3 regions of the Clostridium subterminale genome follow, and region 2 is predicted to be linked to each of the others. Evidence: predicted binding sites of a transcription regulator. Region 2 holds the regulator's gene; each other region holds the start of a gene.
The links. The regulator Rex, encoded in region 2, represses fermentation and respiration genes when NADH is low (regulators of the CRP and FNR family bind a similar motif). The targets are predictions, from matches to a motif close to ATTGTTAANNNNTTAACAAT.

Region 1 (11,150 bases), on a different contig from region 2:
TTATATTATTTTCTTTATCAGTTATAACAGCAAAGGCTGTAACCTCAGAACCAGTACCAGAAGTTGTAGGAATAGCAACTAATCTAGATTTCTTACCTAGAGAAGGAAATTTAAATGCTCTTTTTCTTATGTCCATAAATCTAAGCTTAAGACCGTTAAAATCTATATCAGGATTTTCATAGAAAAGCCACATACCTTTAGCAGCATCCATTGCTGAACCTCCGCCAAGAGCTATTATGACATCAGGCTCAAAGCTGTTCATTTGAGCGGTTCCTCTCATAACTGTTTCTGTAGATGGATCTGGCTCTACATCTAAAAATACATTTATATCAAAGTTAGCTTTTTTTAGATGTTCCATTACTTTAGATACATATCCAAGTCTATCCATAAATTTATCTGCTACGATGAAGGCTCTTTTACCTTTAAGTTTTTCAAGGTATGAAAGAGAGCCAGGCTCAAAGAAAATTCTTTCAGGAACTCTAAACCATTGCATATTAACTCTCCTTTTAGCTACACGTTTAATATTTATTAAATTATTTGCACTAACATTTTGAGTGGTCGAATTTCTACCCATAGTTCCACAACCTAAAGTTAATGAAGGAATATTTACATTATAAATATCTCCTATAGCACCTTGAGAAGAAGGAGAATTTATTATGATTCTTCCAACCTTAACTCTTCTAGAGAATTCTTCAATAACCTGTTCATTAGTAGAATGAAGAACAGCAGAGTGACCTAGGCCACCAAAAGCGATCATATCTTCGGAGGCTTTTATTCCCTCTTCGGTGGTATCAACTATAAACATTGAAAGAATAGGACTAAGCTTTTCTCTTGAAAGGGGATAATCTGCCCCAATTCCACCAGGCTCACACACAAGAATTTTAGTATCCTTTGGAACTTTAATATCAGCCATTGCTGCAATTTTTGTAGCACCTTGACCTACGATGTTTGGATTCATAGATTGTCTTTTTTCATCTATAGAGACCTTTTGAAGTTTAAACATCTCTTCACTATTAAGGAAATAACAATCACGCTCTTTTAAAAGGGAAATTACTTCATCGCTAATTTCTCTATCTATAATAACTGCCTGTTCTGATGCACAAATTGTACCATTATCAAAGGATTTTGATAGTACTAAGTCATTAACAGATCTTTTAATATTAGCTGTTTTTTCTATATAGCAAGGAACATTTCCAGCACCAACACCAAGTGCGGGCTTTCCAGTAGAGTAAGCTGATTTAACCATTCCAGGGCCACCTGTGGCAAGAATAATATCTACACCAGGATGAAGCATAAGCTTTTGAGAACCTTCAATGGAAGGACTACTTATCCATTGAATACAATTCTTAGGAGCACCTGCTTCAATAGCTGCATCCAAAAGTAATTGAGCAGTAGCTATACTGCACTTTTGAGCTCTAGGGTGAAAGCTAAATATTATTGGATTTTTAGTTTTTATAGCTATTAAGGATTTAAATATTGTAGTGGATGTAGGATTCGTAGTGGGAGTAACTCCTGCCACTACTCCAATGGGTTCTGCAACTTCCATATAGTCTTCTTCTTCATTTACAATACCCACAGTTTTTAGATCTTTTATACTGTTATATACATATTCAGAAGCAAATATATTTTTAGTTATTTTATCTTCATATATACCCATTTCTGTCTCATCTATAGCCATTTTAGCTAGTTCTCGGTGTTTACTTAGGGCTGAGATTGTCATTTTTTTAACTATATTATCTATAGAAGTTTGGTCAAATGTTAAAAATTCATCATAGGCATCACGAGCGTTTTTAACAAGTTCATTAATTTCAGAATCTACATATGATGTGGCTTTAGTAGCTAAAATACCAGGGTTTGAGACGGTTTCGTTCTTAGATTTATCAGCAGGTTTAACATCAATTTTTTTAGTAGACATTTATTATAGACCCCCTAAACTTTGTTATTTATTTAACTAATTATATTATAACGCAGAAAATTTATAATTCAAGATATTTAGTTAAAATTTTATCAAAATTTTAATGGAATTTTTTATAATTGTTTAATATCTCACAATTATTAAGTAAAGTTCATATTATATTAAGAGGAAATCATGAGGAGAGATATACATGAATATAGGTGATAGAGTAGTGAGGAAATCTTATAATAAAGATATAGTCTTTAAAATAATAGATATAGAAATTGATGATGAAGGTGTAAAAAAATATTTATTAAAGGGATTAAATATAAGGATTGAGGCAGACAGTATAGAAGAGGACCTAGAAATTATTAATAGTGAAGTAGTAGGAGAAAAAGATAAAATATTTGATAAAAAGGTAAATACGGCTCTAAAGAAAGTTTTACTATCAAGATCAGCTACAAGAGGATCTTCTGCTGCGCTAAGAGTTATAGATAGTGAAATAAACAGAAAGGAAAAAAAAAGTACATCATTCAAAAGCAATGAATTGTTTTTTGGAAGACCAGGTAAAATACTCCATATAGATGGTGATCCTCAATATCTAGATATTTGTTTAAAAACATATAAGCAATTATCCATTGAGGCTGTAGGTAAAGTAATAGCAGAAAAGGACCAGCCATCTCAGATATTAGATTTAGTAAAGGAAGTAAATCCAGATATAGTTGTAATTACAGGGCATGATGGAATGAGCAAGAATATATCAGATTATATGGATCTTGGAAACTATAGAAACTCAAAATATTTTGTAGAGTGTGTTTCCTTATTAAGAAGTTACAATTCTAATTATGATGACTTGGTTATTTTTGCAGGTGCCTGTCAATCAAATTATGAGGCTTTATTGGATGCAGGTGCTAATTTTGCATCTTCCCCCAGTAGAGTACTAATTCATTGCTTAGATCCAGTGCTTATTTGTGAGAAGGTAGCATATACTAATATTGATGATATAGTAAATATTGAAGATGTAATTAAAAATACAATTACAGGGATTAAAGGGGTAGGAGGATTACAAACTAGAGGTAAATACAGAGAAGGATATCCTAAATCTCAGTATGCGAAATAAGAAGTAAGCGATAATTTGAAATAAATTTAATATGGATTTATGTATAATATTTAGATAATGAAACCATTGTAACACGCATGAATAGAACAACTAGCTAACTAGTTAAATATTTATATAGTTTCATAGTTACCTATTTTCATATATAAATTTTTACTAGCACTTAGAGAATAATCTCTAGGTGCTTTTATGTGTTGAAAAAGAAATATTCAAAGTCTATAAAATTAGTTGAATCTCTGAGAAAATTAAAATTTATACAATTATATGTGAATATTCTAAATAATTATTACACATACTAATGTCAAGTTGATTTCTGTTCATTATAGCTGAATAAATGACATAGTATCGAAAAAACAAAATAATACATAAAATTTTAACGAATATTTAACATTGACAAATGTTAATAATATGTTGTAAAATATTTAGTTTGCTTGACATAAGGAGGGATAACTGTTACAATATAGTTGGAAGCCTTTATGGAAATATTAGAAAGAGGGTGTCTACTGTGAAGATGGGAAATGTATTGACTACGATAAAAAAAGATATCGAAAGTCATGTTGGCGAAAAAGTGACATTGAAGGCAAATGGAGGAAGACGTAAAGTAGTAGTAAATGATGGTGTTTTGGAAAAAACATATGACAGTATATTTACAATTAGACTTGATAATAATGTGCAACGTACTGTTAGTTATAGCTATAGTGATGTGCTAACAAAAACTGTTCAGCTAGTGTTTGCAGGGTAGAATAAAGAGGTGTTCTTTTAAGAATGCCTCTTTTATTTTGAATACAAACAGAGGTCTTAGCTTCTTGGAAGCTTTACTAACAGAATTCTAAGTATCAGTATTTTTGATACTTGGAAGTCGTTGTCCTTTAGGGGAAATCGTTACCCAGGACGAAGATGGGAGTATTAGAGCTGGTAGTCATCGGATAAATAATTACTCTTTCAAGAAAATTTAATATAAATAGTTATATTTCATAACATTCTCATATATACATTATTAGTAGGTATTTTAGGAGGGAAAGTTATGGATTTGGATTTAATAAAGGACTATATAGAATATGAGCAATCAATAGCTGAAAATGACACAAAGATGTTCATAAAGGAAGAATATGTTATACCTGATACGCTACCAGATGTGGATAATATACTAATGTTAGATGTAAAGCCTATGATAACAAATAAAGAGGTTGGAACTGATAAAGTGAATTTAGAGGGGCAACTTCAGTATACTATTCTTTATATGGCAAAGGACGGAGGAGCTACTGAAGCTCATTCAGTAGTATACAATGGTAACATTTTTGAGTCTATTGACATGATTGGTGCCCAATCAAATATGTATTGTGATATACAGCTAAACATTGAACATATGGACTGTGTTATTATTAATGAAAGAAAGATAGCTATTCAAGGATTTATTATATGCAAGTGCAATGGATATAACATAAATTCATTTGAAATAGTTAAAGATGTACATGAAGGAAAGGATATTCAATTTTTAAAGAATCCTATGACTGTTGATAAGGTTATGGAACCTATAGAAACTGAATTAGTTGGAAAAGCAGAAGTTAAAATTGACATGGATAAGAATGAATGTCTAAAAGTTATAAAATATAATGTTATTATTGGTAAGAAGGATGTAAGAATATATGATGGTGGGCTCAAAATAGAAGCTATGGCTAATGTAACTATATTATATAAGGGGAAAAATGGAAGAGAATTGTTCTGCGTTTCAGAAAGTGTGCCTTTATATAAAGAAGTTACCGTTGATGAGTTAAAACCAAATATGGAATACTTCACTGAATTTGAAGTTCAATCATTTGAATATGATGTTAGACAAGATGATATGGGTGAAAATAGAATAATTGATGTGGAATTCGTAGTTAAGGCTGTTACTCATGTAATGTATAAAGAAGAAGTGGAAGTTATACAAGATGTATACTGTCCTACAAAACTATTAAATATGGATATTAAAGAAAATAGTATTAATGTGATACAAGGTCATGGATATGCTGAAAGTCTGGTTAAAGGCGATATTGATGTGAAAGATGATGAGTTAAAACCAAACAAGGTTATAATGACTACAGGAAATGTATCTATTACTGATAAAAATATTAAAAATGATAAGATAGAAATTGAAGGATTATTAAAGGTTAATGTATTATATTCAACTGAGGATGAAGAGAGGTATATAGTTACTGTAGATGAAGATATTCCTTTTAGTTGCAAGGTTGATATAGCTGGAACAAAACCCAATATGCAAACAAATGCTAATATATCCTTAGAGATGATAGAGGGTAGTTTAGAAGTTGGAAATATATCTATTAGAGCTATTGTTAAAGTTCATTGTAAGGTATATTACAATATTAAAAATAAATTTGTTGTTAACATGGCTATTAATGATGGAGAAGTTCCGGAGAAAAAAGCAAGTATAATAATATATGTAGTTCAGCCAGAGGATACTCTTTGGAGCATAGCTAAGAAATATTTGACTACAGTTGAAGAAATTATGAATATTAATGAATTAGCTGATGGGGAAGAAGTTAGACCATCTCAGAAACTAATTATACCAGGAAGAGCTACAGTTTAAAGATTTGAAATTAGATATATTATAATTTAGTATTTTTATTAAGTAGAAATGCCATGAAGGGTAGCATTAGCTGCCATATTTCATGGCATTTTATTTTGTTAAAATGAGTAATCTGTTTTTAAATTTATAAATAAGTATAAAATTCTTGACGCAAAGAGGTAAAAGGATTATTCTCATTTGTAGTGAGGTGTATGAATAGATGAAGGTAAAAGCTTATGGTAAAGTAAATTTAGTCCTTGATATCATTGGAAAAAGAGAAGATGGGTATCATCTTTTAAGAATGATTATGCAAACTGTTAATATATATGATGAATTAACCTTTAACAGAGGGGAGGAAGGAATACATATTACAAGTAATAAAGACTTTGTTCCTACAGATAATAAAAATCTTGTGTATAAAGCAATAGAGCTATTTTGTGATACCTACGAGGTGAAAAGAGAAATAGAGGTTCATATTGAAAAGAATATTCCTGTAGAAGCTGGGATGGCAGGCGGAAGTACTGATGCTGCAGCGGCCTTAAGAGCTATGAGGGATATATATAGACCGGATATTAGAAATGAAGAACTTAGATTACTTGGAGTTAAGTTAGGTGCAGATGTACCCTATTGTATAGAAGGGGGAACTGCTCTATGTGAAGGAATTGGAGAGGTTATAACGTCACTTAAGGATTTTAAAGATAAGCTAATGGTAGTGGTAAAGCCCAATTTTGGGGTATCTACAGTGGAGACTTATAAAAAAATTAAGCTTAATGAGGTAAAAATCCATCCTGATGTGGAAGGTATTATAGAAGCCATGTATAGGGATAATGTTGAATATGTAGCGAATAATATGATGAATTTACTAGAGCTTGTAACAATAAAGGAACATAAGGAAATTGAGGATATAAAAGAATTTATGTGTAAGGAAGGTGCTCTAGGAGCAATGATGAGTGGAAGTGGACCTACTGTTTTTGGTTTTTTTAGTGACATTAACAAAGCCAATCAGTGTGCGGATAAATTAAGAGATAAGTATAAAGAGGTTTTTGTTACAAGAACCATCTAGAAGTTGTTTAGTTAAATAATGGTCATAATATAATTAGGGATAAGAGAGTGATTCAAGAGGAATTACTCTCTTATTTTTTTATTAAATTGTGGTTTGAGGACCTTAAGGATTTATGCTGATAATTTTATGAATATAAACTTTATACAAAGGTAAAACTAGGCTAGCAGGGAAATATTAAGGTCAGCAAATAGATGATAAATTAAAATATAAATTTGAAGGATGATAATTTATGATGAGAGTTTTAATTGAAAGATTTGATATATACCTAGTAATACTAGTATTAGTATCTGGATATATGATGGTAAGTGGTGATATAAGATATTTTTCAAGGGAAGATAAGCATAAAGCTAAAAAACAAAGCTTAGTAGTAGGGATAACCATGATGTTAATTGTGGTTGGAATGTATATTCTGAGAGGAATTTTTATCTAGAAAATAGATATAGAAATTATGAAATTTTAAATTATGTTGCATTAAAGGGAAGGAGATAGCTATATGAAGGGTCAAATTCGTGAACATATTTCTAATAGCACAAGAGAGAATATGGATTATCTTAAGAAATTATTTGAAGATACATCCGATATGGTATTTAGAGAATTTAAGTTTGGAGATATTCTTTGTGGAGTCATCTATATAGATGGTATGGCAGATAAGGAACTATTAAATGATTTTTTACTTGAACCTATGATGAAGATGAGTGAAGAGGTGATAGATGCTAAGGAAATAAAAGATAGAATTATAGCTATATCTGATATGAGAGAAGTTAATAAATTAAGCGATGGAATTAATGCAATATTATCAGGTGAAAGTTTAGTTTTGATAGATAATTTAGCAGGAGCTTTAGTAGTTGCTAATAGAGCATGGCCTAATCGTGGAGTTGGTGAGCCTTCGGGAGAAACTGTAATACGTGGTTCTAGAGAAGGATTTACAGAAACTATAAGGTTTAATACAGCACTTCTTAGAAGAAGAATTAGAGATGCAGGACTTAAAGTTGAGGGAAGACAATGTGGTGTTAGATCTAAAACTGATATTGCTATAGTATACATAGATGATATAGTAAATACCGATGTACTAGAAGAACTTAAGGAAAGATTAGAGAGAATTGATATTGATGCAATTTTAGATAGTGGTTATGTTGAACAATTTATTGAAGATAATGATAAAACCCCATTTCCTCAAGTACAAAGTACAGAAAGACCAGATGTAGTAGCGGCTGCTTTATATGAAGGAAGAATAGGAATAATTGTAGATGGATCACCCTTTGCATTAATTGTTCCAGCAGTGTTAGTGGATTTCTTTCAATCACCAGATGATTACTATACAAGCTGGATAAGTGGAAGCATAGTAAGATTTATTAGGATTGTTGGAATACTGGTATCTCTAGTTTTACCTGCTTTATATGTAGCGGTAACTACATTTCATACAGACTTAATTCCTACAAAATTAGCATATACCATAGCTTCATCTAGAGAGGGAGTACCTTTTGCTGCCTATATAGAAGTACTACTCATGGAGGCTAGTTTAGCATTTCTAGTTGAAGCTATTATAAAATTACCCAAGCCGGTTGGTTCTACTATTGGTATAGTTGGAGGGCTTATAATAGGGCAATCAGCTGTAACAGCAGGATTAGTAAGTCCTATAATGGTTATAGTTTTAGGACTTACAGCAATAACAACATTTTTAATGCCTAACTATACAGTAACCTCGGCTTTTACCTACTTTAGAATAATGATTATTGTTCTAGCAGCAGTTTTTGGTTTGTACGGAATAATGCTAGGTATTATATTCTTAATAATTCATTTAACAAGAATAAAAAGCTTTGGAATACCTTATCTTGCTCCGGCTGTAGATTTAGTTTGGAGTGATTTAAAAGACTTGTATGTAAGAATGCCCCTTAAAGTGTTTAAAGATAGGCCTCATTTCTTAAAAACACAAAATCAAGTGAGACAGAAAACTAAAAGACAAGGTGGTACTAAATAAGGTGTTACCATAGCTAGGAGGTTAAGATATGAAAAATAAAGGATTTATTGAAGAATTTGCACTCTTTGCTAGCTTATCAGTATCCATGATAGGGGTAGGTGTTTTTTATGCTCCCGCTATTGTAGCTAAATATGTAGGTGCAGATAGTTGGATATCTGCAATAATAGCAGGGATTGCAATTTGTCTAATTCTTTTTTGTATATATGAAATAGTAAAATTAAATAAATATAAGGATATTACGCCCATATTAAAAGATACTTATGGAGGAGTTCTAGGAACAATTATATCATTAATATATTCATTGGTGATAATAATTGTATTATCATTTTCTCTTAGAGTATTTTCAGAGGTTATAACTATGTATCTTTTAGTTAATACACCTACTGAAGTAATAATAATAACATTTATATTTACAGGAATGTATTTAAGTCGCGGAGGACTTGCTAATGTGGTGCATTTTAATGAAATAGCCTTCTGGGTTATGTTTTTACCTTTAGCAATAACTTTATTATTAACTTTACCTGAAGCAAATTTCAAGAATCTTTTACCAATAGGTGCTTCACCTATTGAAAATTATTTTATATCTAGTTTTGAAATGTTATTTTTATTTAATGGTTTTTCTATTGCTTTTATATTGATACCATATGTAAGGGAAAAAGGAAAGATTGGTTCGATATTAAGAAGAAGCAGTATTTTTGTAGGTGTGTTCTATGTGATAATATTTATCTTAGTATCCGCTACTTTATCATCAGTACAAACTGCTGAAAGTATATTTCCAACCATAACAATGCTACAATCCATAAGTTCAAGAAGTGGCTTTCTAGAAAAGTGGGATGGTTTGGTTATGGCATTGTGGGTAATATTTTATTTTACATCATTTGCCAATATATATTATTTTGCTTCTTCCATATTAAAAGAAAGTCTTAATTTAGATGATATTAGAACATCCTCTATGATATATGTTCCTATAGTATATTTAGCTTCTATGATACCTAACAGTATTGTAGAAGTTAGAAATTTAAAATTTGGGTACTTAAGAATTGGTTTTATTGCAACAATTATAGTTGTAATAGGAATAACTCTATTATTAAGCTATATAAAGAAAAGGAGGATGCAAAGTGAAGAATAAGATAATAAAACTTATTCCTATAATGATGATATCTTTACTTCTTACTGGATGCTGGGATAGTGTAGAGATTGATAGAAAAGCCTTTGTATCTACCATAGCAATAGATGTAGGTGAAGATATTAAAGTTAGGAGTGAAATAATAAATTCTAAAGAGAATACATCAGAAGAGAGCATTGAAAAAAATAATACTTTAAGAGTAACCTATGGATTTCCAGACATTAGAAATATGGATCCTAAAAAGGGTACTGCTTCAGAACTTTCTATAACAGTAGAAGGGTATTCTATGACAGATACATATTTTAAAGCCCTTGGAAAGAGCAGTAGAGCTCTCCACTTTGGACATAGTAAACTCTTACTTTTAAGTGAAGAATTATTTAAGTACCCTGAAATTTTACAAGAAGTAATGGATTATATTGAAAGAGAACCAAGTTTAAATAGAACAATTATGATGGCTATAGTTAAAGGAAAGGCAAAGGATTATGTAGAAGTTAAGCCTGTAACTGAAGAAAATATCGATAATTATATAACTAGCCTTATGGGTAATAGTAGTAAAAATGGTACAGTAGCTCCTATAACTTTAACAAAATATATTGATATGGTTAAATCTTACAATTCGAGTGTGTTGCCTGTTTTCTCTCTTGAAAATGAAAAAGATATACAGCTTACAGGTATGGCTGTCATAAAAGGTTTTACCATAAAGGATTATTTAGATAATAATCAGATGACAGATATTCAAATACTTAGAGGAGATATTGGTTCATGTAGAAAAGCTGTGAATAAAGAAGGGCATAATATAGACTACTATATAAAAAATGTAGATAGAGATTTACATATAGGTTACGAAGACAATAAATTAAAGTTGGAATATATCATTGACACAGAAGGGTCTTTAAAGGGATATTACACTGAAGCGGAGACTTTAGATAGTGATGTCATAAAGGAAATTGAACAACAATTTGATGAATCTATGAGAAAAGATTTCCAAGAGATTATAGATTTTACCGGGAATAACCTAAAGGTAGACGTATTAGATATTGGCGGTGATATTAGAAGGTTTCATAAAGGAATCTGGGACGAAGTAAAGGACAATTGGCCAGAAGCTCTTCAAAATGCAGAAATATCTATTATCGTAAATAATGATATAAGAAATATAGGTTTATCAAATTAATTATTGAATAAGTTAATGTACTATAAAATATAGAAAATATAACTAAAAGTGAATATAACTTGTCCATATGGTAACAATTAAGATATGATTTTAAGTTTTAGGAGGAAGAAGTAATGAAAAAAATTATATCTACAATTGTTACCATATTTATTATAGTTGTACTTTTAGTTAAGGTGCAGGGAGTTGAAGCAGTTAATTCTGTTTCTGAAAGTAAGATGGAAGATAATGTTTCAAC
Region 2 (11,150 bases):
AAGCGATCCTTAAGAAAAAAGGAAAAGCATTCTCTCCTGTTAACATACAGCTTCATGGAGGAACTACGGTGATAACTGGAGCTAATATGGGTGGAAAGAGTGTAGCATTAAAGACTATTGTTTTAAACCTATTTCTTGGTCAATTGGGCTTCTTTGTATTTGCTAAAAAGGCAACTTATCCGATATTAGATTTTATCCATTTTGTATCAGATGATATGCAATCTATATCTAAGGGATTAAGTACTTTTGGAGCTGAGATAATTAAATTAAAAGAAGTAGTAGAGTGCGTAAAACGCGGAGATGGATTCGTAGCTCTTGATGAGTTCGCTAGGGGAACAAACCCTAAAGAAGGATATTACCTTGTAAAATCTCTTGCAAACTATCTACAAAAATTTAACACTGCTAGTATAATATCTACTCACTATGATGGTGTGGTAGAGGAACCAATGGTTCATTATCAAGTTGTAGGACTAAAAAATATAGACTTTGAGAAACTAAAATATAAGATTGATCTTAATAAGACTCATTCAGTTGAAATTATCCAAGAGCATATGGAATATAAACTTGAAAGAGTATCTAAGACAAATCAAGTACCTAAGGATGCGCTAAATATAGCGATGCTATTAGGATTAGAAAAAGACATAGTAAATATAGCGAAAACATATTATGAGGAGGAGTACAATGGAAAGTAAATTAAATTTAGATTTAAATCTAGTTGCTAAAGCTAGAGAATCATCAAAGAATATAGCTCAAGACACTCAAAAGTTTATAGACAGACATACTACAGTAGCTGTAGAAAGAACTGTATGTAGATTATTAGGTATAGATGGTGTAGATGAATTTGGAGTACCACTACCAAACGTAGTTGTAGAAAACATTAAAGCTGGAAATGGATTATCTGTTGGAGTTGCTGCATTAGTAGGTAATGCTATGGTTAACACTGGATTAACTCCACAAGAAATAGCAGAAAAAGTAGCTAAAAATGAATTAGATTTAACTAAACTACCTATGAAAGATATGTTTGAAATAAAAATGGCAATTGAAAAAGTTGCTAAAAACATGGTAGCTACAATCAAAGCTAACAGAGGCGAGAGAGAAGCTTACCTTGAAAAATTCGGCGATAAAACAGGTCCATATCTTTATGTTATCGTTGCTACAGGAAATATCTATGAAGATATAATTCAAGCTAAAGCTGCTGCAAAACAAGGTGCAGACGTTATAGCTGTTATCAGAACAACAGGACAAAGCTTACTTGACTACGTTCCATACGGAATAACAACTGAAGGATTCGGAGGAACTTTTGCAACTCAAGAAAACTTCAGACTTATGAGAGCTGCTTTAGATGAAGTTGGAGAAGAATTAGGAAGATACATCAGATTATGTAACTACTGTTCAGGATTATGTATGCCAGAAATAGCTGCTATGGGAGCTATAGAAAGACTTGACGTAATGCTTAACGATGCATTATACGGAATTCTTTTCAGAGATATCAACATGCAAAGAACTATAGTTGACCAATATTTCTCAAGAGTAATCAATGGTTTTGCAGGAGTTATAATCAACACTGGTGAAGATAACTACTTAACAACTGCTGATGCTGTTGAAGAAGCTCACACAGTACTTGCTTCTCAATTCATCAATGAGCAATTTGCTTTAGTTGCAGGACTTCCAGAAGAACAAATGGGTCTAGGACACGCATTTGAAATAAACCCAAATGTTGAAAATGGATTCCTATATGAGCTTGCTCAAGCACAAATGGCTAGAGAAATATTCCCTAAAGCACCACTTAAATACATGCCTCCAACTAAGTTCATGACTGGAGATATATTCAAGGGTCAAGTACAAGATGCATTATTTAACATGGTTACAATAATGACTAGTCAAAAATTACACTTATTAGGAATGTTAACAGAAGCTATACACACTCCATTTATGAGTGATAGAGCACTATCTATTGATAATGCACAATATATATTCCATACAATGAAAGACCTTGGTTCTGAAATCACTTTCAAAAAAGGTGGAATCATGGAAACAAGAGTTGATGAAGTTCTAGGAAAAGCTGCTGATCTATTATCTGTAATAGAAAAAGAAGGTTTATTCAGTACTTTAGAGCAAGGTAAATTTGCAGGTATTAAGAGACCTCTAAACGGAGGAAAAGGATTAGATGGAGTTGTTGAGAAGGAAGCTAACTACTTCAACCCATTTATAGATTTAATGTTAGGAGGAAACAGATAATGAGTGGTGGATTATATTCAACAGAAGTTAGAGATTACGATACTAATTTAGATCTAACTAAGCTTAAACCTTACGGAGATACTATGAACGATGGAAAGGTTCAAGTGAGTCTTACTTTACCAGTTAAAGATGATGAAAGAGGAATAGAAGCTGCTATTCAACTTGCAAAATCAATGGGACTTAAAGATCCAAACGTTGCTCATCACGGAGCACTAGATAAAGAATTTACATTCTATGTAGTATATGGTTCATTAACTCATACTGTTAACTATGAAGAGATTCATGTTCAAACTGTAGAAGTAGATACTATGTCTATGTCAGAAGTTGGAGAATACATTGAAGAGCACATTGGAAGAGATGTAGTTATCATTGGAGCTTCAACAGGAACAGACGCTCATACAGTTGGAATAGACGCTATCATGAACATGAAAGGTTTCGCTGGTCACTATGGTCTTGAAAGATACAAAGGTATCGAAGCTTACAACCTAGGAAGCCAAGTAGAAAACGAAGAATTCGTTAAGAAAGCTATCGAGCTAAAAGCTGACGTTCTTCTAGTATCTCAAACAGTTACACAAAAGGATGTACACATCCAAAACCTTACTAACCTTGTAGAGCTTTTAGAAGCAGAAGGTTTAAGAGATAAAGTTGTATTAATCTGTGGTGGTCCAAGAATAACTCACGAACTTGCTAAAGAATTAGGATACGATGCAGGATTCGGACCAGGAAAATATGCAGATGACGTTGCTAGCTTTGCTGTAACTGAAATAGTTGAAAGAAAGTTAGTTTAATTTAAGAAGTTTAATGTTTAAAAGTCTAGTTTAATGTTTATATATTTAGTTTATAGGGATAAAAACTAAAAGGGTTACGTGAAATAAAATTATAGGGTATATAAGTAGAATGAAGAAATTCATTCTACTTTATTTTTTACTCCAAATCTACGATTTGGCTAAGTAAAAATAAGTGAGAATCTAAATCTTTGATTTAGTAGTTCGAACTTACTCCTTAGAACGTATGTAAAAAGGAGTTCCTATTGAAAATAAATGTGACAATGAGTTTCCTCAAGAGCGAAGCGAAAAGTCATGTTAGTGACATCACTCCACACTTTAACACACATATAATCATACTACTAAAATAGCCCATTTCCCCAAAGCCCCATGAATATAACAACTATTTAAAATTTTAAAATGTTTCCTTTTCAACTAGCTAAAAAGTTCCTTAATTTCCTATATAAATAGTAACCTGAGAACAGGTATATGAATTATATAGGAAATCACAGATGTTTTATTAAAGAAATAAGGATTTACTTACTACTAAAGATGAAATTATATATTCATAACCCTAATTCGATAATATTGTATGCATACAAAAATAATAAAATATATTATTTTGAAGAAGTGTATTGATTAATTGTGTATAATATGGAATAATTGTATTGTAAAGTTTAATTGAATAGATACAAAATATAGATACAATTTTGTTTTGTACTAGAATGTGGGGGGAATATAAATGAATACAAGATCAGAGTTAAACAAAAACCTTGCAGAAATGCTAAAGGGTGGAGTAATTATGGATGTAGTTAATGCTGAAGAAGCTATAATTGCAGAGAAAGCAGGTGCAGTTGCTGTAATGGCTTTGGAACGTGTGCCTTCTGATATTAGAAAGCAAGGCGGAGTTGCTAGAATGTCAGATCCTAAGATGATAAAAGAAATTCAAAAGGCCGTATCTATTCCAGTAATGGCAAAGGTAAGAATAGGTCATTTTGTTGAGGCGCAAATATTAGAGGCCATTAAGATCGATTATATAGATGAAAGTGAGGTACTAACTCCAGCGGATGATTTATTTCATATAGATAAAAAAAGCTTTAATGTACCTTTTGTATGTGGAGCTAGAAACTTAGGAGAAGCTCTAAGAAGAATTGGTGAGGGAGCTTCCATGATAAGAACTAAAGGGGAAGCTGGGACTGGAGATGTTGTAGAAGCTGTAAGACATATGAGAACTATGATGAGCGAAATAAGAAAAGTACAAAATACTCCTAAAGAAGAGCTTATGACTATAGCTAAGGAAATGGGAGCTCCTTATGACCTAATAGTGTATGTTCATAATCACGGAAAACTTCCGGTAGTTAATTTTGCTGCTGGTGGAGTAGCTACACCAGCTGATGCAGCTTTAATGATGCAGCTTGGAAGTGATGGAGTTTTCGTTGGTTCAGGTATATTTAAATCAGCGGATCCTGAAAAAAGAGCTAAAGCCATAGTACATGCTGTAGCAAACTATAATAATCCTGAGATTTTATCACAGGTTTCTGAGGATTTAGGAGAGCCTATGGACAGTATAAATACTAAGGACCTACCAGATGGTAAATTATATGCATCAAGAGGATGGTAATGTAATGATAACGATAGGTGTACTAGATTTACAAGGAGCTGTAAAAGAACATGTAGATAAGATTAATAACATAAGTGGAGCTACAGCCTTAAGAGTGAAGAATAGAAAGGATTTAGAAGCTATAGACGGGCTTATAATTCCAGGAGGAGAAAGTACCACCATAGGAAAATTATTAAGAGATTTTCATATGCTATCTCCACTAAAAAGTAAAATTGAAAATGGACTACCAGTATGGGGAACCTGTGCAGGTATGATAATTCTCGCTAAATCCATCCTAGGAAGCGATTATAATCATTTAGGAGTTATGGATATAGAAGTAAGAAGAAATGCCTATGGTTCTCAATTAGACAGCTTTATAACGGATGAAATTTTGGAAGATGTAAGTGAAGAAACAATACCTCTAGTATTTATAAGAGCACCTTACGTTGAAAAGGTACATGAAGGAGTAAAAGTATTATGTAAACTAGATGAAAAAATTATAGCATGCAGACAAAACAACATACTAGCAACCTCCTTCCATCCAGAGCTAACAAAAGACTTAACAATGCATAAATATTTCTACAACATGTGCAAAGATAGATTGAAATAAATAATGAGCTTGCCCTTTAATATAAGGGTAAGCTCATTATTTATTTAGCTTATTTTAGAGAAGTTCCTAAGCTAGTTCTTCCCATTGTTCATATAGGCTTTGAAGTTCTTCTTCTGTCTTTTGTATTTCTTTATTTATTTCTATGCTTTTTTCAGGGTTAGAATAAACTTCTTCAAGGCATAGCTGCCCTTGAAGCTCTTCAAGAGATTCCTCTGTAGCTGCAATTTTATTTTCGATGTTTTTAATCATATTAGTTTTTTCTTTTTCAGCTTTTTCAGCTTCACGTTTTTTCTTTTTATCTAGCTTTATCTGAGTCTTAGTAATACCGGAGCCTTCTTCTATATTCTCAAATCTTAAAGGATTTTTCTTTTTCTCTACGTAATAGGAATAGTTGCCTAAGTATTCTTTAACACCATCTTCATTAAGCTCAAAGATTTTATTTATAATCTTATTTAAGAAGTATCTATCGTGGGATATGAGAATTATAGTCCCATCATAGTTTAAGATAGCATCTTCTAAGGCTTCACGAGACATAATATCTAAGTGGTTTGTAGGCTCATCTAGAAGAAGGAAATTAGACTTAGAAAGCATTAGTTTTAGTAAGTTAATTCTACATTTTTCTCCACCACTAAGAGTAGAGATGGATTTAAATACATCATCCCCTGTAAATAGGAATGCTGCAAGAGCAGAGCGTATTTCAGTGGTGGTCATATGTGGGAAGTCATCCCATACCTCATCTAAAATAGTTTTATTGAGGTTTAAATTAGATTGTTCTTGATCATAATATCCAACAAAGACATTCTTACCTAACACCTTAACCCCATTATCAGAAGGTATTTTATCCATAATTATTCTAAATAAAGTAGTTTTACCACGACCATTTTCACCTATAAGGGCAATTTTTTCTTCACGCTTAATATCCATATTTAAGCCTTCAAATAGAAGTTTTTCACCAAAACTTTTACTTAAATTTTCTACATAAAGAACATCATTACCACTTTTGATTTGAGTCTCAAATTTTATTTTAGAAGCTTTAGCATCTTTAATAGGTGCTTCTATTCTTTCAATCTTATCTAAGGCTTTTTGACGACTTTCAGCAGCTCTTACACTTTTTTCACGGTTGAAGGATTTATACTTAGCTATAATCTCCTCTTGTCTTTTAATCTCTGCCTGTTGAAGATCGTAAGCCTTTTGCATTACCTCTTTATTTTTCTCTTTAAGGTCTATAAAGGCTGTATAATTTCCGTTATAGCACTGTGCAGTTCCGCCTATAAGCTCTATAGTTTTGTTAGTAATAGCATCTAAGAAGAATCTATCGTGGGAAATTACTATAATTGTACCTTTAACTTCTTTGAGATAGTTTTCTAACCATTCTATAGCATCTAGGTCAAGATGGTTTGTAGGCTCATCTAGAAGCAAGATTTCAGGTTTTCTAAGAAGCAGCTTACATAAAGCAACTCTAGTCTTTTGGCCACCGCTTAATATGGATATGGACTTATCAAAATCAATTTCTGTGAAACCGAGTCCTTTAAGTACACGACTAATTTCGCCTTTATAAGTGTAGCCACCACGATTTTCATATACCTCTGTTAAAGTAGTATAATCTCTTATAATTTTATTGTGATAATCCTCTTTAGATGCATCATAAGGCTCTTTCATCTTTTCTTCTAAATTATGTAGTCTTTCCTCCATATCTAGCAGTGACTTAAATACTGAAAGAAGTTCAGTATATATGGTGTTATCTGAATCTAGGGAAAGATTTTGAGAGAGATATCCAAGTTCCTTTGATTTATCTATAAATAGCTCGCCACTATCATATTCCATTTGATTAGTTAAAATTTTAAATAGAGTTGATTTACCAGCACCATTAGCACCTATTAATCCTATTTTTTCACCTTCATTTATGTTGAAGGTAATATCTTTTAAAATCATATCTATTCCAAAGTATTTACTTATATTTTTACAACTTAAAACTATCATTTATTTCACCGTCCTACTAGCATTTTATCATGAAAGCTAAAAAAATTAAATTAATTTGTATATTAGGGTAGATTAGTGGGTATTGTGAATAATAAGACAGATTTATATATAATATAATAAAAAGTAAAATACGTGTAAAAGTTTAGATTATAAGGCTATATTGACTATTTATAAAAAAGTTGAAAAATAATTATAATTTATATGTACAATGTGTCATTTTAAATGTAAAATATAGCATTATAGTTTATTTATTTGATAAACAGAGTTCTTAGCATTAATTTATTTGATACTTAGAAGTCGTCGTCCTTTAGGGGGAATCGTTATCCAGGGACATAACAGCTCTTAACTCCAACTTTTAAAGAAGAGAGGAGTATTAGAGCTGGTAGTCATCGGATAAAAAATATATAACAAACTTATGGTTAGTATAGTATAATAGCTATATGAATCAAAAGTTTGTTAAACATGAGAGTATAATAGTTGACTTAAAGAGTATTTTTGGGAAAGTTACAATATAGAAATAAAGTTTAAAAATATGAGAACAAAAACGAGGAGTTGATAATAGGTGGAGAAGAAAAGAAGCATTTCTATGGCCGTAATAAAAAGGCTGCCTAAGTACTATAGATATTTACGTGAATTAGATAAAAATGAGGTTGATAGAATATCATCTAAAGAATTAAGTGAAAGAATTGGATTTACAGCTTCACAAATAAGACAAGATTTAAATTGTTTTGGAGATTTTGGTCAGCAAGGGTATGGGTATAATGTTAAGGAATTATTATATCAAATATCTGTTATATTGGGACTTAATAAAGAATATAATACTGTAATCATTGGAGCTGGAAATATAGGTCAAGCAATTGCTAATTATACAACTTTTGATAAGATGGCGTTTAATCTAAAGGGTATTTTTGATGTGAATGTAAAACTTATTGGACTTAAAATAAGAGATATAGAAATAAGAGATATGGATGAGCTAGACAGTTTCTTACAGAGGGAAAAGATTAATATAGCTATAATTTGTGTTCCTAAAAATAGAGCTCAAGGTGTAGCAGATGTTGTAACAAGAAATGGTGTAAAGGGAATATGGAATTTTGCACCTATAGATTTAAAGGTTAATGAAGATGTTATTGTAGAAAATGTACATCTTAATGAAAGTTTAATGACTTTAAGTTACTTATTAAATGAGCGTGAAAAAGAAGAAGACTTCCTTAATTAAAAGAATGGGCAATACAAGTTGTGAAAAATTTGTATTGTCAGTAAACTTTTTTAATTTAGCTATACAAATGGAAGAAAAAGATTTTATAAAAAACATAAATGTAGTTGAAAAAGAATTATAAACAGTCTATAATAGTGATTAAGGTATTAGAACCTTAATCACTATTTTTGTTAAATTAATAACGATTTATGGCGGCTAACACCTGAAAAATTGCATGGGGGATTTTGAACATGGATTATAAGAACATAGTCTTGGAAAAAGAAGGAAATGTGGCTTTAGTTAAACTAAACAGACCTAAAGCATTAAATGCTTTAAACACAGAAACTTTAAAAGAAATTGATTGTGTTATCCAAGAAATTTCTGGGGATAAAGAAATTTATGCAGTTATTCTTACAGGAGAAGGTAAAGCTTTCGTTGCTGGAGCTGATATTTCAGAAATGAAAGAAATGAATGCTATAGAAGGTAAAGAATTTGGTATTCTTGGGAATGGGGTTTTTAGAAAAATTGAAAAACTTGAAAAACCTGTTATAGCTGCAGTTAATGGTTTTGCATTAGGTGGCGGATGTGAACTTGCAATGGCTTGTGATATTAGAATTGCATCAGTTAAAGCTAAGTTTGCACAACCAGAAGCAGGGCTTGGAATAACTCCTGGGTTTGGCGGAACTCAAAGGTTATCAAGACTTGTAGGTGAAGGAATTGCAAAAGAGTTAATTTACACTTGTGACATGATCAATGCTGAAGAAGCTTTAAGAATTGGATTAGTAAACAAAGTGGTAGAACCAGAAACACTTTTAGATGAAGCAAAAGCTATGGCTAATAAAATAGCTAAGAATGCTCCTATAGCTATAAGCCAATGTAAGGCTGCTATCAATAGAGGCTTGCAAATGGATATTGATAGTGCGGTATTATATGAAGCGGAAGCATTTGGAATGTGTTTTGCTACTGAAGACCAAAAAGAAGGTATGACAGCTTTTGTTGAAAAAAGAGACAAGAATTTTAAGAATAGATAATCGAAATAGATAATCGTATAAGTAGGAGGTATTATAATGAATTTTTCATTAACTAAGGAACAAGAACTTGTAAAGCAAATGGTAAGGGAGTTTGCTATTAATGAAGTAAAACCTATAGCAGCTGAAATAGATGTTACAGAAAGATTCCCAATGGAAAACGTAGAGCAAATGGCTAGATACAACATGTTAGGAATTCCATTCCCAACTGAATTCGGTGGAGCAGGTGGAAATAACGTATCTTACGCTATGACTGTAGAAGAACTTTCTAAAGTTTGCGGAACTACAGGAGTTATAGTTTCTGCACACACTTCTTTATGTGGAGCTCCAATATACCAATTTGGTACTCAAGAGCAAAAAGAAAAATACTTAACACCACTTGCAAAAGGTGAAAAACTAGGTGCATTTGGTCTTACTGAGCCAAACGCAGGTACTGATGCTGCTGGACAACAAACTACAGCTGTACTTGAAGGAGATCACTACGTATTAAACGGTTCAAAAATATTCATAACAAACGGTGGAGTTGCTGATATCTTCGTAGTATTTGCAATGACTGATAAATCAAAAGGAACTAGAGGAATATCTGCTTTCATAGTTGAAAAGGATTTCCCAGGATTCTCAATAGGTAAAGTTGAAGAAAAATTAGGAATAAGAGCATCATCTACTACTGAATTAGTATTTGAAAACTGCATAGTTCCAAAAGAAAACTTACTTGGAAAAGAAGGAAAAGGATTTGCTGTTGCAATGCAAACTCTTGATGGAGGAAGAATTGGTATAGCAGCTCAAGCTTTAGGACTAGCTCAAGGAGCTTTAGATGAAGCTGTTGCTTACATGAAAGAAAGAAAACAATTCGGAAAATCAATAGCAGCATTCCAAGGACTTCAATGGATGGTTGCTGATATGGATGTTCAAATAGAAGCTGCTAGACTTTTAGTATACAAAGCTGCATATAAAAAAGATATGGGACAACCATACTCAGTAGAAGCTGCTAGAGCTAAATTATATGCTTCAGAAGTAGCTATGGATGTTACAACTAAGGCTGTTCAATTATTTGGTGGATATGGATACACTAAAGAATATCCAGTTGAAAGAATGATGAGAGATGCTAAGATAACTGAAATCTACGAAGGAACTTCTCAAGTTCAAAGAATGGTTATCGCAGGAAGCATATTGAAATAGGAGGTAGTGAAAGATGAAAATAGTTGTTTGTGTAAAACAAGTACCAGATACAAATGAAGTTAAAATAGATCCAAAAACAGGAACTCTTATAAGAGATGGTGTTCCTTCAATAATAAACCCAGATGACAAAAATGCTTTAGAAGGAGCTTTACAATTAAAAGATACTTATGGTGGACACGTAACTGTTATAACAATGGGACCTCCACAAGCAAAAGTAGCTTTAGAAGAAGCATTAGCTATGGGAGCAGATGAAGCTATACTAGTTACAGATAGAGCTTTTGCTGGAGCTGATACATTAGCTACATCTCACGCTTTAGCTGCAGCTATTAAAAACTTAGAGTATGATGTAATATTTGCTGGAAGACAAGCAATCGATGGAGATACTGCACAAGTTGGACCAGAAATTGCTGAGCATTTAGGAATGCCTCAAATAACTTATGTTGAAGCAGTTAGTGAAGAAAAAGAAGGCGTATTAAACGTAAGAAGAGCTTGGGAAGATGGATATGAGAATATCAGAGTTAAAACTCCAGTACTTTTAACTGCAATCGAAACTTTA
Region 3 (11,150 bases), on a different contig from region 2:
ATCTATTGATAACCATAATTCTTCTAAATTCTTATAATTATTACTACATATAAAAGCACTATTAATAGCTCCAATTGAAGTTCCAACTACTACAGATATATCTATATTTAATTCTATTAAGGCTTTCCATACTCCAACTTCATAAGCTCCTTTAGAACCACCACCGCCTAAAACTAAACCATAACTATTCAAACTATAAACACTCCTTTAATTGGAAAAATTAATTTAAATATAATGCTATCTACTATTATAATATCCTAAGTGAGTCGAATTTGATAACTATTACAATAATTATATTATATATACTATTTATTGCTATTTATACGTTGAACTTTTATGTAAATAATTATATAATTATTATATACTAACAATGAAATTATAGTATATAATAAACTATCTACAATGATATAAATTTTAAATGCTGAGAAATTTCAATAATAACCAATGTAAGAAGGAGATTAGTTATGGAAATAAATTTAAATTTAATAGAAGAAGCAGTTAAATTGAATAGTATTGAAGAAATTAGAAAAGCATTAATTGAATACTTAAGAATCGAGCCGGAAAACTCAGAAAAAATTATAAATGCTTTAAATTATGCTAAAGAAAATACTGAGGGATTATTTGAAATTCACGATGGTGCAAAATTAGAAGAGGATAATAAGTGGACTAAAGATTACTTTTTAAAAACCCTTAAAGACTTATCTAAAAATTTTTCTGAAGAGAGATTTAACCATTTATGCTTAGTAGGAGCTTTTATATATCCCAATATAGATACTTTAGATCAAGATACAGTTATAATTAATAATGTAAAACCTGTTTCAGATGCTGAAATTAAGTTTGAAAAAGTAAAGTCTGCTCTTGCGTTAGGAACCGGACTTTTAATAGGATATATTATTGGGAAAAAGATTAATAAAAAGAGATAATGTATATTAAAATGACCTATTAGTATTTTATTAAATTAATACTAATAGGTCATTTTGTTTTTAGGAAGTATAATATATTGAAATTATTTTAAGATTCTTATTGAAAACTACTGCTATATAATTCATGCCTTTCAATATGATTAATATGTTTTTGATAATCTTTATTCATTAAATTTATAGTAGTATAGCTTTCACGATTAATAAAATTGGGATCTGATATTAGTTTACAGCCTAAATTTAATACGTTATTTGTAGCTTCACAAGTTTTTTTTAAAACCTCTTCATCAATAATTGTAGTATCATTATTAACGTATGAATATACATTAGTAAAATTATCAATTTGTATAGGTTTTCCACCTAAGTTAGTTATTATTTTACATATTCTTAATGCGTGTTTTTGGTAGTCATTTAGAACTTTAGATATTTGAGAAATAACATTTTCATTTTTAGAATTCTTAATGTAATTTTCAAAAGTATTTATATCGATATATATACCATGTAATAATTCATTTAAACTATTAACTATATATTTTTTATCCAAGAAAATCAACTCCTTGCAATAATATTTATTATATTATTGCCTAAGTGGTATTGACATTATTCATACTACAAAATATTTTAAAAGGTCAAAAAGGCCATTGAATATAAGGCCTTTTTATAATAGGTTAAGATTCAATAACTGTTTTTTCTGATTCTTCTAGTTTTTCCATTGAGAATCCTGTATATCCGTAAACTATCGATATTATAGGATTTATATAATTTAAGAAGCAGAATGGTGCATATAAGAAACAGGATACGCCAAGTGTAGTAGACATAAATGCGCCACATGTATTCCATGGAATAAATGGAGATGTAAGAGTTCCAGCATCTTCTAAAGCTCTTGATAAGTTTTTAGGTGCTAATCCACGTTTAGCATATTCATCTTTATACATTCTACCTGGAATAACTATAGATAAATATTGATCTCCAGCAAGTATATTAACAACAATACAAGAAATTATAGTAATTAGTACAAGAGAACCTGTATTAACGGCAAGTCTAAGTAACTTTTCAGCAAGTACATTTAAGAATCCGGCTTTCTCCATTATACCACCAAAGGTCATAGCACATATAATTAAAGAAACGGTATACATCATACCTTGAAGGCCACCTCGAGTTAGTAGGTCATCTACAATTTCAACTCCAGTTTCGCTTACATATCCATCATTTAAAACATTAACTATATCACCATAATTAGCACCTTGTACTAAAATTGCCAAAATAACTCCTGCAACAACACCTATTATTAGACCAGGAATTGCAGGCATTTTTTTAACAACAAGGACTATTACTATTACTGGTGGTAGTAATAGTATAGGGTTAATTACTCCAGAAGCTTTCAAGCCATCAAATATTATATTGAGTTTAGAAACATCTAGCTCTTGACCTGCATATTTCATTCCAAGTATAGCGAATAGTATAAGAGAAATTATTAAACTTGGTGTTGTAGTATAAAACATGTGTTTAATGTGATCAAATAAAGTAGAACCAGCCATAGCAGGAGCTAAGTTAGTTGTATCAGAAAGCGGTGACATTTTATCTCCAAAATATGCACCAGATATTATAGCACCAGCTATCATTGGAGTAGGGATTCCTAAACCAATACCTACTCCTATAAGTGCAATACCTACAGTACCGGCAGTTGTCCACGAACTTCCAGTGGCTAATGAAACTATAGAACATATTATACATGTAGCTACTAAGAATATACCTGGAGATAAAATCTTAAGTCCGTAATAAATCATTGTTGGAACGGTACCACTTAATATCCAAGCACCAATTAAAACTCCAATTATCATAAGTATTATAATTGCTTGCATCGACATTTGAATAGTATCTATAAATCCTTTTTCTAGGTCTTCCCATTTAAATCCAATACATAAAGCTGTAATAGTTGCAGCTATAGCTGCAATTATTAATGGAATATGTGGACTTGAATCATATAATATAATTGCAATAGATAGAGAAACAATAAGAACTAAAATAGGTATTAGAGCTTGCCAAACTTTTGGTTTGCTAGGGGGGGAAGCTATCTTACTAGATTTTTGTTTTTTTTCTTTCATTAACAACACACTCCTATATTAAATTCCAATTAAAGTAATTGAATTAATTATATATCAGTATAATTATAATTGCAATACTATTCAGAAAATTTTAAAACTAAACATAATGGTCATTGATATTATGCATTGTATTGAGAAAATCTTATTATAAATAGCTTATATAATTGATTTATGAAATTTATTTTAAAATTATATTCATATTATCTTTATAAAAAAGAGTACAAAAAAAATTTGTACTCTTTTTTATGAAAAATTTCATAATTATACATTTATATATTAAATGATTTGAAGGCTGTAAGAAATTTATTTATATCATCATCGCTATGACATGTTGATAGGAACATTGCTTCAAATTGTGATGGAGGTAAATTAATTCCTTTGTCTAACATATGCATAAAATATTTTTTGAATAAATCTGTATTACAACTTTTAGCATCTTCGTAATTATTAATTTCTTTTAAATCTGTAAAGAATACAGTCATCATTCCACCAATTCTATTAATCACTATATTTATATCTTTTTCTTTTGAAATTTCTTTAATACCATTTTCTAACTTTGTTCCTATGGTTTCTATATGAGTATATATGTTTTGATTTTCGTATAACTCTTTTACAGTTGCTATTCCAGCCGCCATAACAAGAGGATTACCTGACATAGTTCCGGCTTGATATACAGGGCCTAATGGAGCAAGTAGTTCCATAATTTCACGTCTTCCGCCATAAGCACCACAAGGTAGGCCACCTCCAATAATTTTACCATAGGTGATAAGATCAGGTGTCACATTTGGGAATAACTCTCTTGCACCTTTATATGCAATTCGGAAACCACACATTACTTCATCAAATATTAATAAAGTACCGTTTTCTTTACAAAGTTTATCTAAGTTCTCAATAAATTCTATAGATGGTCTAACAACTCCCATATTTCCTGCAATAGGTTCAATAATAACACAAGCTATATCATTATTATAAACAGTAAATATTTCTTTTAAGTTATCTATATCGTTATAATTTGCAACAATTGTATGCTCTACATGTTCTTTAGGTATGCCAGCACTGCCAGGTATGCCACAAGTCATAACTCCAGAACCTGCACTAACTAGAAATCCATCATAGTGGCCATGATAACAACCAGCAAATTTTACAATTTTATTTCTTTTAGTATAGCCTCTTGCTAATTTAATTGCACTCATTGTAGCTTCGGTACCAGAGTTAACCATTCTAATCATATCAATTGAAGCAGTTTCACATATAAGTTTTGCTAAGTCTAGTTCTAATTTTGTTGGTGCACCAAAGGCTATCGCTGTTTCTGTGGTGTTTTTTATAGCATTAACAACTCTAGAATTACAATGTCCTAAGATCATAGGTCCCCAGGCTCCAACAAAGTCTATGTATTCTTTATTTTCTTCGTCATATATTTTAGAACCCATACCAGATTTTATTATAGGAGGGGTGATACCCATATCCTTAAGTGCCCTTACTGGACTATTAACGCCTCCAGGAATATACTTTTTGCTTTCTTCAAATATAGTTTTATTATTCATTAAGCTCTTCCTCCTAATTAATTTTATTTAGAAAAATACGTTCTATTAGCTTGTAGACGTCCTCATTATCTCCTTTTAAAGTTTCTTCTTTCAAAACTTCAATGGCACGATTTATATATGTGTTAGCACTACTTTTTAAAAGAGTGGCTACAAGCTTGTCATTATCTTTAGTATACTTTTTATTCTTAAAAGTTTTAAGGTTATTTTCTACAAGTAATTGACCTTCATCTTTAACATCTTTAATTATACCGCCTAAAGACTTTAACTTTAAAAAATTTTCATATTCATCGTAGTATTTATTTATTATATATTTATTTGAATTCATAATATTTCTGCGTTGAATCTTGTTTTCTTTATCTACATTTTGAAGATTATCTAAATTAAATAAACATACATTTTTTAATTCACTACAAGAATCCTCTACATTAATTGGTAAGGAAAGATCAAAAATTAACATTGATTGAGAAGGTAGATCTTTCTTTAAAACAAGGGGAGTAGGGGATGCAGTACAGCATATTAAAGCATCTATGTATTTATAAGTGTCAACTAGCTTATCAATGGATATAATTTCAATCTTTTTATTTACAGTTAATTCTATATTTTTAATTATAGTGCTATGATTAATAACTTTATCTGTATTTCTTACCACTATATATATTTTATCTAAGATATCTTGTTTTCCTATAAGATAATTTAAAGTTAATTGTGCCATTTTACCAAAGCCTAATATTAATATGCTTTTACAACCTTGGTCTAGAGCTTTTTTAGCAGCTATAGATGAATAGGATACAGGTGTCTTATGTAGTTTACTTTCAGTTTTAAACTCTTTTCCACAACTAATAGCCATTGAAAATAGCTTATCAAAAGAAGCTTTTATTACTTTTAATTCTTTACTTTTTATATAGGCATCTTTTACTTGACCTAAGATTTGATCTTCACCTAAAATCTTCGAATGAAAACCACAACTTACTTCCAGTAGGTGAGTTATAGCTTTACTATCATTAGAGTAAAATATATATTTAATAAATTCTTTATCCCAATTAAGTGATTTGAACACTTCTTGTATTATATTATTTTGTGATAAGGAAGATTTTAAGTATATTTCTGTTCTATTACAGGTATTAATTATAACAACTTCCTCGCATATAGTTTCTTTCATTTTTAGTAATATTCCATCTATATTATCTTGGGATATTGCTAGTTGAGCTCTTAAAATTAAATCAAGTTCTTTCTTTATTCCAATTAAATGAATCATTTTTACCCCCAAATCTATGAAATTACTAAATTTTATTTAATCAAATTTAAAACCCACTACAAGTGGGCTTATCATAACTCATATATTGTAACAAGAAAATTATACTATATGAAATTTTTTTTGACAATGATAAAATAGGATAATAAAATCTTATTATATATACTACTAGTAAAAGGAAAGGGGAATATGATGAAAAAATTTATTTTAAACACTGTTATTTCTATTACAGGCTTTGTTTTTATTATTCTTATCTCTACTTTAATAGTAACAAGTATAAAACCTATTTATACTTATAGTATTAATAAATTTAATATGGAGGAAAGAACAAGTTTATCTATTGTTGAGATGAAAGAAAATTATTCTTATGTGATAGATTATTTGTTATATAATAACAATGATAAATTTGAACTACCATCTTTAGAATCATCAGAGGCAGGAGATTTTCATTTTAAAGAGGTAAAAGAATTATTTAGTTTAGCTAAGATTACTATATTAAGTTTAGCAATTATGTTAACAATACTATTTGTACTGTATACTAGAATCTATAAAAGCTATAACTATATAAAATATATCTCTATTATATCAATAATAACTCCGCTTATAACGTCAATTGTTATAAGCACTAATTTTAAATTTTTCTTTACAATATTCCATAAAATATTTTTTAATAATGATAAATGGATTTTTGATCCTATTACAGATCCTATTATAAATATACTTCCTGAAGAATTTTTTGCATTATGTGCTGGTGCCATTGGAATTCTTTGTATAGTCATTGGAGTAATATTATATGTGACATATTACAGTTATAATAAAAATAATTTAAAAAGATATTAGAAAAATTCTAATATCTTTTTAAACTTACAGATAAGTTATACATACTTTTTTACCTAATGCAGTTAATAATCTTGATATATCTTTAACAATTTTGATTTTTAAATTAAATTCATCTGGAAAAGATGGATTTTGATGAGCTGGATTAACTGCTTGCCCTACATATATATCTATGGAGGTACCTTCATTAATTAGCATATTAGTAATTCTAGAAGCTCCATCAGAGCCATTTATAGTGCAGGGTATAGTGTTCTTTTTAATAGCAGTTAGATAATTTTTTAATAAATCTTTTACTTTATTCAAAGTTAGTATACCCTCTGTAACCAAGTCTATACCTTTCATATATCCCATGGGTGGGACCTCTGAAGTATAATGCTTTAAGTCTATTTCTATTGGAGTGTGCAGTGCATTAGATATTATATTAGCTGTAGTGCCACCACATACAATTTTTTTACCAGTGGTATTTTTCACAAGATTTATAAGAACGCTATCGTCGTCTTTAATTTTAGGTGGTCCAGTAAAGATAGATATATGTTGTTCCTTTCTTATCTTAATAGTTACTACAGTGGTATCATCGCCAGGTTTATTATCATATAAGTCTTTACATACTTCTAACAATTGTCTACATATATTTTGAGCAATCACTTCTTTATGGAGTACATTAGTGAGATATCTGTTTATATGAGGCCATTCCCAACCTAAATTTAAGAGCCCACCTACACCAGCATGTACAACTCCATCGCTTATAATAACTAGGGCGTCGGATTCATTCATGTAAAATCTGCTTTCAAAAATAACCTTACCATTTACTATACGTCTATTCTTTTTAATGTCACAACTTCGATTATTTCTAAAAAGAAAAACAGGAGGGTTATCATATTCTACCATATACACCTCGCCACTATTTTTAATTTTCACGATTGTAAAAGTGGAGTAGGCTAATTTTCTAACTTGACACTCAGGTAATGTATTAATTATAGTATCTATAGTTTCATCTATGGTAGCTCCTTCTTTTAACATAGTAACTGCAATTTTTGATGTTAAAGTTCCTAATATATTAGCTTTAACACCACTGCCAAGACCATCTGACATTACTACTATAATCCCATCTTCTGTTTTAGCAATTTCAACATTGTCACCACAAAGTTCTTCCCCGTGCTTATTCATACTCATATTGGCTACATCTAAGTAATATTTTCTCATATTAGTCTTCCTTTTCTAATACTTTTTTTAATTCTAAGATAGCAACTTTAGTTTCTGCAGTAGTTTCACCAAGTAAGCTAGCTATTTCTTGTGCAACCATCATTTGCTTATTTATAATTGATTGGGTAACATCAATAGATTTATGCTTTAGTTCAATTAACTCTAACTTTCTGCTTTCCTCTTCTGTTATATCTGTAAATGTTACCAATAAAGATGAGTGATTTTTAATATAGATTATACTTTTATATCCATGAAAATCTAATTGACTATAGAATACCTTTTTACCTAAAATGTTCTTTTTTGTTTCAGCTACTTTTTTAAAATCTAAGTCATGTATTATTTCAGTTATAGGAAATCCTATTACACTTTCATTTTCACAATTTAGAAACATTTTTCTTCCAGAAGGATTAATGTCTTTAATTAATAAGTTATCATCAATTATAATTAGAGCATTAGGTGAATTTTTAAATATTTCACTATTCATATTTTCAGCTAATGACCTCATATAAGGTACACACATTTCAACTTGAGACATTCCGTTATAAACGGCAATAGCTTTTTCAACGCAGGTGTTATATCCACAAGCACCACAGTTTAATTCATCTTCTTTAGTGTATTTTCCCATTTGTTTAAGAAGAACTTTAATTTCATCTTCTTCAGGGGATAGCATGTGTATCTTTTTATTTTCATAATTTCTTGTAAGATTAGATTTATTTATATTAATAACTTTTGATTTATTATTTTGGGTTTTTAAGTAATCTTGAATTCTTTGAAGTCTGGTGTATACAGATTCATTATTAGATAGTGTGCCTGGACCACCAAGACAACTTTCATTACATGCACTTAATTCTATACACACATTTTTTAAAGTATTATTTTTAAGTTCCTCTAAAATAACTTTACAATTTTCGAGACCGTGAACTCTAATTACATTTAAATCTTTTTTATCAATAGTAGGCCTTATAGCATTTAATATTCCGCCAACTACAGGATAGCGATCACCTCTAGTTGTACCACTAAAATCCACATCTCCATCTTCTAGTTGAAAATAGTCTATATCACTATCTTTTATAAAATCATTGATTTCATCAAAGGTTAGTACAGAATCAACAAATCCTAAATTAGATTCAGATAAAGCTTCGTATTTTTTAGATACACATGGACCTATAAAAACAGTATAAGATTCCTCATATCTTTGTTTTATGCTTTTTCCGTGGGCAACCATAGGAGAGGATACTGGTAAAACTAATGGTATTAATTCAGGATAATATTTTTCGATTAACATTACTATGGAAGGACAGCAACTTGTGATGAATTCGCTATTTGAACTACAATCAATCCTAGATTCATATTCTTGAGTTACTAGTTCTGCACCTATAGAAACCTCTTCAATGTAAGAAAAACCTAATTTTCTTAGAGCAGTTATCAATTTATGAGGATGAGAGAATACTCCTCTAAAAGCAGGTGCTAATTGAGCTACAACTGTTTTATTGCTATTTAATGCTGCCTTTACATCATCAATATCTGAAAGTACATGACGAGCATTTTGAGGGCATACTACTAAACAGTGACCGCAGGAAATACATCTATCTTCTTGAATTTTAGCTTGATCATTTAATACTTCTATAGCTTTAACTGTACAAGTACGTACACATTTGTAGCAATTTTTACAGTTAGCTGATGAAAAATTCATTACTTGCATAAATTCACCCTCTTAATTATATATTCTTCAAAGAATTTATCTACTTCATCTTCATTTACAGTATAAATTTTATCATCTACCGTAACACATACTGAATCAGTACAATGACCAAGACAAAATGAAGCTTTTAATTCTATTTTATCTGTTAAATTGTTTAATTCTATTAAACTCTTAATTCGGTTTATAACATTGTGAGAACCTCTTACATAACAAGCACTTCCCACACAAACTTTAACAATCAAAATAAAATCCCTCCTTAATCTGTATATACCTTATACAATAAATTATAGAACTTTGGTAAAACACCGTCAATCACATGTTGTTATGCATTTGACAATGTTATAGAAGTAAGGTAAATAATAAGTATAAAATATATTATAGGAGGAAATAGAATGAGGTTAGTAATTGTTTCTGATATTCACGGCTCTTTAAAATATACAAAAAAAGCTATAGAAATATTTAATAGAGAAGAGGGGGATTATTTATTAATTCTTGGAGATATACTTTATCATGGGCCAAGAAATCCATTACCTGAAGAGTATAATCCTAAAGATGTAGCAGAGATATTAAATGAATATAGTCATAAAATAATTGCAGTGCGTGGAAACTGTGATTCGGAAGTTGATCAAATGTTATTAGATTTTCCATGTATGGGGGATTATTCTGTAGTTTTATATAACAACAAAAGATTTTTTCTAACTCATGGACATATATATAATGAGAATAATATGCCGAATATATCTACAGAAGATATAATGTTACATGGGCATACACATATACTAGGGCTTAGCATAAAAGAGGGTATTTCAATAATTAATCCAGGTTCTATATCTTATCCAAAGGAAAATAATCCTCATAGCTATGGAGTTGTAGCGGGAGATACGTTCTATATAAAAACATTAGACGGCACCATAATTAAAGAAATAGTATTAAACTAAATAATGTTATATATTAAAAAAGAAGAGGAGCATTTTAAAGCTTCCTCTACTTTTTAATTATTTTATCAATTATACTAGATTCAATTAATTCACTTTTACTAAATCCATTTCTAAAGTATCTCACTTGTTTATATTTAACTCCACCCATTTCAAAATCAAGGACATCAATTCTATCTCCCTTAAAAATTTCAGCTTCTTTTTTCCCTTTTAGAAATATATGAATTTCCATATCATTCCTCCATATAGTTATTTACTAAATAAATTATATAACAACATAGATAATTTATTCAATTATATAGATAAAAAGAATTATTGAATTAGGTTAAATAATATTTTAAAAGATAGACATATAGTAATTATTCAAGGGATCTTTTTTGTAAATAGGATTCTATATTTATACTTAACAAAAATAATTTGTAAATAATTAAAAATGGAGTAGGTATAACATGAAAAGTAATGTTATAATGATATGTAAAGGATCTGGTGGTTATATTGTTACTATATGTACTGCAAAACTAAGTACTAAGGCTTCACCTAACATAAAAGAAAAAAATGGTTAGAGAAGCTTTTACATGGTTCCACCAAAAATAACTAATTTTAACTGCAGGAGGAGTATGTATGAACTTAGAACATGTAAAAAACATTGATT

Region 1: a site for Rex is predicted at 1,993-2,012, ahead of adhE (bifunctional acetaldehyde-CoA/alcohol dehydrogenase). Genes of this name have one in related genera too.
Region 3: a site for Rex is predicted at 9,882-9,901, ahead of ABDZ93_RS02020 (NAD(P)H-dependent oxidoreductase subunit E). Genes of this name have one in related genera too.

What each region holds. Positions count from the first base shown of each region.
Region 1 covers NZ_BAAACI010000002.1:229,929-241,078, reverse strand. Annotated here, with positions in the region: gene adhE (bifunctional acetaldehyde-CoA/alcohol dehydrogenase) at 1-1,915, opposite strand, end outside; gene yabG (sporulation peptidase YabG) at 2,106-3,014, shown strand; gene ABDZ93_RS07025 (Veg family protein) at 3,517-3,753, shown strand; gene ABDZ93_RS07020 (DUF3794 and LysM peptidoglycan-binding domain-containing protein) at 4,036-5,598, shown strand; gene ispE (4-(cytidine 5'-diphospho)-2-C-methyl-D-erythritol kinase) at 5,798-6,640, shown strand; gene ABDZ93_RS07010 (CLC_0170 family protein) at 6,870-7,070, shown strand; gene ABDZ93_RS07005 (spore germination protein) at 7,134-8,618, shown strand; gene ABDZ93_RS07000 (GerAB/ArcD/ProY family transporter) at 8,647-9,747, shown strand; gene ABDZ93_RS06995 (Ger(x)C family spore germination protein) at 9,737-10,915, shown strand; gene spoIIR (stage II sporulation protein R) at 11,029-11,150, shown strand, end outside.
Region 2 covers NZ_BAAACI010000007.1:570,724-581,873, reverse strand. Annotated here, with positions in the region: gene kamC (lysine 5,6-aminomutase reactivase ATPase KamC) at 1-692, shown strand, start outside; gene kamD (lysine 5,6-aminomutase subunit alpha) at 682-2,238, shown strand; gene kamE (lysine 5,6-aminomutase subunit beta) at 2,238-3,026, shown strand; gene pdxS (pyridoxal 5'-phosphate synthase lyase subunit PdxS) at 3,745-4,623, shown strand; gene pdxT (pyridoxal 5'-phosphate synthase glutaminase subunit PdxT) at 4,628-5,212, shown strand; gene abc-f (ribosomal protection-like ABC-F family protein) at 5,279-7,192, opposite strand; gene ABDZ93_RS16235 (redox-sensing transcriptional repressor Rex) at 7,755-8,408, shown strand; gene ABDZ93_RS16230 (short-chain-enoyl-CoA hydratase) at 8,639-9,418, shown strand; gene ABDZ93_RS16225 (acyl-CoA dehydrogenase) at 9,455-10,594, shown strand; gene ABDZ93_RS16220 (electron transfer flavoprotein subunit beta/FixA family protein) at 10,608-11,150, shown strand, end outside.
Region 3 covers NZ_BAAACI010000001.1:374,440-385,589, reverse strand. Annotated here, with positions in the region: gene ABDZ93_RS02065 (patatin-like phospholipase family protein) at 1-192, opposite strand, end outside; gene ABDZ93_RS02060 (hypothetical protein) at 465-923, shown strand; gene ABDZ93_RS02055 (ferritin-like domain-containing protein) at 1,021-1,464, opposite strand; gene nhaC (Na+/H+ antiporter NhaC) at 1,589-3,025, opposite strand; gene hemL (glutamate-1-semialdehyde 2,1-aminomutase) at 3,295-4,569, opposite strand; gene hemA (glutamyl-tRNA reductase) at 4,583-5,824, opposite strand; gene ABDZ93_RS02035 (TIGR01906 family membrane protein) at 6,014-6,661, shown strand; gene ABDZ93_RS02030 (SpoIIE family protein phosphatase) at 6,686-7,861, opposite strand; gene ABDZ93_RS02025 ([Fe-Fe] hydrogenase large subunit C-terminal domain-containing protein) at 7,863-9,563, opposite strand; gene ABDZ93_RS02020 (NAD(P)H-dependent oxidoreductase subunit E) at 9,554-9,805, opposite strand; gene yfcE (phosphodiesterase) at 9,956-10,501, shown strand; gene ABDZ93_RS02010 (hypothetical protein) at 10,548-10,730, opposite strand; gene glyA (serine hydroxymethyltransferase) at 11,120-11,150, shown strand, end outside.